Regions from separate parts of the Collinsella sp. AM28-11LB genome, predicted to be linked through region 1. Evidence: riboswitches for the same ligand, from Rfam matches in the RefSeq annotation. Region 1 holds a riboswitch; the other holds the start of a gene.
The links. A riboswitch is a leader RNA that binds a small molecule or an ion and turns the genes downstream of it on or off. The one in region 1 is predicted to bind thiamine pyrophosphate.

Region 1 (3,404 bases):
CCTCGCAGCGGGCCGAAAGGCCCACGATGGCATCTGGGCCCAAAAGTTTGCGGCAGACCTCGACGGGGATGTCGCTCTGGCCAACATGCACGCCGTCGACAGCGATGCCCTGCTCGCGTGCGGCGAGTACGCAGTCAAGACGGTCATCGATCAGCAGAGCGACCTGTCCGGTTTTGCCGGCCTGAGCGATGGCCTGTGCGGCATCGCCCGTCAGTGCGATGATCTCGCGGGCACTTGCCACCTTGGAGCGCACCTGGATGCAGGTAAAGCCGGCATCGAGCGCCTGGGTCACCACATCGCTCACGGGGCGTCCGAGGGTGTTTTCGGGGCCGAGTACCAGGTAGGCCGAGATATCAAGGTTGTCGCGGATGCTCATCGTGCTTCCTCCTGCTTTTTGATCTGCGCTTCCATGCGCTCGAGTTTGCCGGTCATGGTGTCGGTAAATCCGGGTCGAATATCGGCTTTGAGCACGACTTCGGTGCGGATGCCCTTGCTCGCCAACACGAAGGTCGCGTCGCGCACGACCTGCATGACCTCGTCCCAGTCGCCCTCGATCTCGGTGAACATCGAGGTGGTGCGGTTGGGAAGGCCGCTCTCGCGAATGACGTGTACGACCTCGGCGACTTCGGCAGATAGCTCGTCGCCGGTGCCGCACGGGGCGATGGCCACAGCGACGAGTGTGTTCATGCCGGCATTGGTTGCGGGCTTGGACATGGCTTATGCCTCCTCGAGCTCGAGTTGGTTATCGGCAATGTCCTGGGCGGTTGCGAGGTAGAGCTCGTCGATAAAGGCGACCTTAAAGCTTGCCGGGGCATCGGCGACGGCGGCGGCACGCGTGCCGGCAACGTTGTAGACGGCGGTGCCGCAGATGGCCGCCGTAAACGGGTCGGTGGCGCAGGCGTACACGGCCAGCACGCCGCCCTGCGAACAGCCGCAGCCGGTGATCTTGGACATGAGTGGGCTGCCGCCGTGGGACTTGGCAACGGTCGTGCCGTCGGTAATCAGGTCGACTTCGCCCGAGACCACTACGGCGCCGCCGGTGTAGCGGGCGAGCGCCACGGCGGCATCACGGGCGGCGTCTACCGTGTCGGTGGTATCGACGCCACGCACGCGGCTCAGATCGGCCGCTTCGCCCTCAAGGCCCCACAGACCGGCGAGCGCGATAATCTCGGAGGCATTGCCGCGCACGATGGCGGGCTTGTACTGCTTGAGTTCGTTTACCAGTTGGGTGCGCAGGCTGCCGATGCCCAGGCCCACCGGATCGAGCACCCAGGGCTTGCCGGCGTCATGTGCCGCCTTGGCCGCGCGGGGAATCGTCTGCTCGTAGATGGGGAAGAGCGTGCCCATGTTCAGATAGATGGCGCCGCCGCCGGCAACGAGTGCCTCGCCCTCGTCGGGCAGATAGACCATGGCGGCCGAACCGCCCACGGCGAGCTGCGCGTTGGCGACAAAGTCAATCGTTACCGTGTTGGTGATGGAGCCGGCCATGGGATTGGTGGCACGAATCTCCTCCACGGCCTTGACCACGTTTTGCTTAAGCTGTTCCGAATCGATCACTGCACATGCCTCCTTGGCATAGAAAAGGGGCGCTGTGCATAGACAGCGCCCCTAAAAAGGCGGCATGCTCCCTACGCCAGCATTAACTGACAGGTTCAAAGGATTGGGCCCCATGCCCTCTCAGCCTTGTGGTTTGCACCGCCGGCACTCCCGCATCGAATCTGTTGTTCCCTATACTAGCGCATCGGTACAATGGTTAGGATGAAAACGACTGGGGGACCTTATGATCAAACTCGTGCTGACCGATATGGACGATACGCTGATTCCGGCCGGGCATGACGGCGCCAGCGACTATGCCATCGAGGGCATTCATGCCATGCAGGCGGCGGGTCTGCACTTTGGTCCGGTTTCGGGTCGCCAACCGTCTGCGATGGGCTGGATGTTTAAAAATCATTCCGAGTGTTTTTCGACCGGTGCATTCTGCAACGGCCAGGTCATGTTTGTCGATGGCGAAGTGGTCGCCTCGCGTGCGACCGATAACGATGCGCTTATGCGCTTGGCCGCCTATCTGGAAGAAGAAACCGACGATACCTATCTGAAGGTATACAGCTTGGGTGATGGCTTTTGGGATAACGATGCCTATTGCGTGACACGTGATGCCGAGCGTGTGCGCCGCGCTATGGAATCGGGCGGCAATGCGTGGCTCAAGGGCGAAGAGGCCCCGTGCCGCCCTGTCGTCGATGATGCGCCGGTGTTCAAGGCGAATATCTGGAGCGCCCGTTCGCGTGAGGAACTCGCGGAGCTACGCGAGCACGTTGCCGCCGAGGTGCCGGAGCTCTCGCTTGTGTTTCCCAACAACCGTGTGCGCCTGTTCGACATCCTTCCGGCTGGTTGGGACAAGGGCTGCGCTGCGCTGGAGCTGGCGCGCGCTTTGGGCCTAACGCCCGACGAGGTGGCCGTATTTGGCGATTCCGATAACGACCTGCCCATGATCGATGCCGTTCCCAACTCCGTTGCGGTCGCCAATGCCAACGAGGCCGTCACGGCTGCCGCACGCTGGCATATCGGCGCTGCGGCAGATGATGCGGTTGCCGCAGCGCTGCATCAGATTGCCGCCTGCGCCGCGACGGGTGAGATGCCGTCATTTATGCGTCAGATGAACGCGGCAGACTTCGGCATCGCGAACGTCTAGGGAGAAAGCCATGAAGCTTCAGCAGCTCAGGTACGTTGTAAAGGTTGCCGAATGTGGCAGCATCACCGAGGCCTCGCGTCGCCTCTATGTGTCGCAGCCTTCGATTACCGCGTCGATTCGCGATCTCGAAAACGAGATGGGCGTGCATATCTTTGAGCGCACCAACAAGGGCGTCATTGTGTCCGAGGAGGGCGAGACCTTCTTGGGCTATGCGCGCCAGGTGCTCGATCAGGCTGATCTGCTCGAGGGTAAGTACAAAGGAGCATCCGAGCAGGTGCCGCATTTTAGCGTGAGCTGCCAGCATTACTCCTTTGCCGTCAACGCGTTTGTCGATGTGATCCGTGAGTTCGATGCCGCGCGCTACGACTTTACCCTGCGCGAGGAGCAGACTCACGAGATTATCGAGGACGTCGCGCATATGAAAAGCGAACTGGGCATCCTATATCTGTCCGAGCACAACCGCGAGGTCATCGAGCGCATGCTGGCGGCCAACGAGCTCGTGTTCGAAGGGCTCTTCTGTGCCGCGCCTCATATCTTCGTCTGTGCCGACCATCCGCTGGCGGACCGCTCCAGCGTGACGCTCGAGGATCTGGAAGACTACCCGTTCCTATCCTACGAGCAGGGCAGCTACAACTCGTTTTACTATTCCGAGGAGCTGACCTCGACGTTTGAGCGTCGCAAGAATATCCGCGTGCGCGACCGCGCGACGTTGTTC
Region 2 (3,404 bases), on a different contig from region 1:
AATGGGTCTTTAAGCCAGCATTATAAAGATGCCCGGGCCGACTCTATGTCGAACCCGGGCGGGCGATGCAATCTTTACGCAAATGTAAGCAAATGTTCACACGTCAACAACGGTCGACGTCGCGGTGCTTCCAAAAGCAATCGTGGCGACGAGTTAGTCCTCCATGCCGAGGTCGATCGTCGTGCCTTCGAACACCTTGTTGACAGTGCGAACGGCGCACATCTTGCCGCACATGGTGCAGGTGCCCTCGGTGGCGGCGGGGGATTCCTCGTAGCGCTTCTTGCCGGTGACCGGGTCGAGGGCGCACTTCCACATGGCGTCCCAGTCGAGCTTGCGGCGTGCCTGACCCATCCTGTCGTCCATGTCACGGGCGTGCGGTACCTTCTTGGCGATGTCGGCGGCGTGTGCGGCAATCTTGGTGGCCATGAGGCCATCGAGCACATCCTGAGCGTTGGGCAGGCACAGGTGCTCGGCCGGCGTCACGTAGCACAAAAAGTCGGCACCCGAGCTCGCGGAGATGGCGCCACCAATGGCGGCGGTGATGTGGTCGTAGCCCACGCCGATATCGGTCACCAGCGGCCCCAGCACATAGAACGGGGCGTTGTGGCACAGGCGCTTCTGCAGCTTCATGTTGGCGGCGATCTCGTCGAGCGCCATGTGACCCGGACCCTCGACCATGACCTGGACGCCGGCGGCCCAGGCGCGCTTGCACAGCTTGCCCAGCTCGATCATCTCGGCGGTCTCGGTTGCGTCGTTGGAGTCGTAGAGACAGCCCGGGCGGCAGGAGTCGCCGAGCGAAATCGTCACGTCGTACTCGTGGCAGATCTCGAGCACCTCGTCGTAGAACTCGTAGAAGGGGTTCTCGTTACCGGTGACCTCCATCCAACCAAACAGCAGCGAGCCGCCGCGGCTGACGATGTTCATGAGGCGGCCAGTCTCCTTAAAGGTCTTGATGACCGACTTGTTGATGCCGCAGTGGATGGTCATAAAGTCCACGCCGTCCTCGGCATGCGCGCGCACGACCTCGAGCAGATCGTCCTTGGTCAGCTTGACCAGCGGCTTTTCCATGTAGCCGATGGCATCGTACATCGGCACCGTGCCCACCATGAGCGGCGTCTCGTCGATGAGCTGCTGGCGGAACTGGCGCGTCTTGCCCGAGTTGGAGAGGTCCATGATGGCGTCGGCGCCAAAGTCCTCGGCGATCTTGACCTTCTTCCACTCCTCGGCGGCATCGGCCTTATCGCCCGAGATGCCCAGGTTGACGTTGACCTTGGTGGACAGGCCCTCACCGACGCCAAAGGCGCGCATGCCTTTTTTGATATGCACGATGTTGGCGGGGATGGCGATGCGGCCGTCGGCCACGCGCTCGCGGATGTACTCGGGGTCGCGATGCTCGCGCTCGGCGACTTCTTTCATCTGCGGCGTGATTTGCCCGGCGCGGGCGAAGTCGATTTGCGTGACGAGCTTGGGCTCGGTCTGTGTGCTCATTGGCACGGCTCCCTTCGTTGGCATTACCCATATCAGGTTTGCGGGTCAGGGCGGGCGCGCCCAATCTCAGCCTGCCGTCTTGTCCTGCAAGCTCCCCGTTATGTCATGGGCTCAAGTATAGCCTGAATGGGTACGATTGGGCCAACGAGCGTGCTTGCGGGGAGGCGAACATGGAAGACAAGCATCTATATCGAGAGACGCAATGGGATGTATCGGCCGAGGAAAGCCGTGCGCACCATGGCCTTGTCGCGATTGGTTTTGCGGTGCTTGCCGTGCTGGTGATTGCCTTTTGTATTTGGACGTTTGGCGGTCGCGGCGGCGCTGGCTGGGAGTTCGAGGTTGATGATAGCCTACCGATTATGACGGTGAGGAGTACTGGCGGTAATGCCAATACGCTCGCCGTTCCGGGCGATTATTGGTACCCGCGCGATGAGTTTGTGCAGTTGCAGCTGAGTGGTGGGTCCATTCCAGGTGAAGAAATCGAACGCGTGACGTTTGATGCGGCGCTCAAAACGCTGACGGTGAAGCTCAAAAATCAAGGAGACGTTCCCACGACGATGGATATCGCGCTGACGGAATGGCGCCTGGAGCCCCCGTCGGGCGTCAAAGTGTCCGAGGTGGAGCACGTCAAGATTACCTATCAGGACGGCTTGACAAATGAAATTGCCAAAGCCGACGGCTTGGCGGAATAGACGCCGTGCCTAGGTAGCACATTCAAAGTAGCGGTGGTCCTACAAGGCCTGTTCGTTCAGGAAGACCAAAGTGTTTTTATTTGAAAGTTCGGGAAAGTGACGATAACCAACGTCGAACGCGGTGAGCCCGCTTACATCCTCGAGCTTGTTTTCTGCCATCCACCGCACCATGGAGCCGCGCGCCTTTTTGCTGGCGGTCGACCGTTGGATGGGCTTCCCGTTGCGGATACCCTCGCCAAAGAGGCATGTGACGGCCGTGGCGTCGCCCGCGAGGTGGGGCAGAACGGCTTTGGCATACTCTACGCTGGCGAGGTTGACGATCGTGGTGTTTGAGTCCGCCGGGGCGATAGCCCGCGCGAGCTTGTCGCTCCAAAACGCGTAGAGGTCTCGGGCATCGTCAACGGCGAGCTTCGCGCCCATCTCCAGCCGATACGGTTCGACGGCATGAAAGGGACGAACGCACCCGTAGAGGCCGGAGAGGATCCATAGATGGTCTTGTAGCCATGCGAGCTGCGCGGAATCCATCACCTCGGGCGCCATGCTCTGGTATTGAATGCCGTGATAGGACATGACGGCAGGGGAGAGGTGACGGGCGAGTTCGGGATTGTCGAGATTGCCGTTTTTCAGGATGGGCCCGAACTCATGCAGGGTGTTGAGGCAAGGCCCCAGCAGTTTGTCACTCACGTTCCATAGCGCTTGCAGGCCGCCGCTGCCTTCATTTCGTTCGATATCTAGCAGTGCGCGGTGGAGGCGAGCCGTCTCGTGCGCAAAAGGTGGAATGCCCAGGACTTCAAAAGCATCTTGGGCCGCGCGCATCTGCTTGGCGGGCGAAATGATGACCTGCAGCATGGACTCTCCTCTGCCAAAAAGGAAGTTGCGGTGGAATACGGTCTGTTTGGGCCGTTTATGGGCCAGTTTAGTCCGTATTTCACCGCAACTGATGAAGGGCTGGTTAGGCGCGCTCGATGAAGGCCTTGTAGCCGCGATAGGCCTCGTAGATATCGGCCTTGTTGGCGACCTCCCACAGGGCGTGCATGGACAGGACGGCAACGCCGGAGTCGATGACGTTCATGCCATACTCGGCCATGATGTAGGCGATGGTGCCGCCGCCGCCCGCGTTGACGCGGCCGAGCTCGCAGGTCTGGAAGTCCACGCCGGCCTCGTCCATGATGTCGCGGACGAGGGCCACATACTCGGCGTCGGCATCGTTGGAGCCGCCCTTGC

Region 2: another riboswitch for thiamine pyrophosphate. It lies ahead of thiC (phosphomethylpyrimidine synthase ThiC); the one in region 1 lies ahead of thiM (hydroxyethylthiazole kinase).

Annotation. Positions count from the first base shown of each region.
Region 1 covers NZ_QSKJ01000007.1:68,100-71,503, forward strand. Annotated here, with positions in the region: gene DW732_RS06270 (thiamine phosphate synthase) at 1-376, opposite strand, end outside; gene DW732_RS06275 (thiamine-binding protein) at 373-714, opposite strand; gene thiM (hydroxyethylthiazole kinase) at 718-1,557, opposite strand; TPP riboswitch at 1,609-1,719, opposite strand; gene DW732_RS06285 (HAD-IIB family hydrolase) at 1,781-2,689, shown strand; gene DW732_RS06290 (LysR family transcriptional regulator) at 2,700-3,404, shown strand, end outside.
Region 2 covers NZ_QSKJ01000012.1:12,341-15,744, reverse strand. Annotated here, with positions in the region: gene thiC (phosphomethylpyrimidine synthase ThiC) at 154-1,488, opposite strand; TPP riboswitch at 1,480-1,596, opposite strand; gene DW732_RS08595 (hypothetical protein) at 1,659-2,180, shown strand; gene DW732_RS08590 (YaaA family protein) at 2,220-3,029, opposite strand; gene DW732_RS08585 (aminopeptidase) at 3,133-3,404, opposite strand, start outside.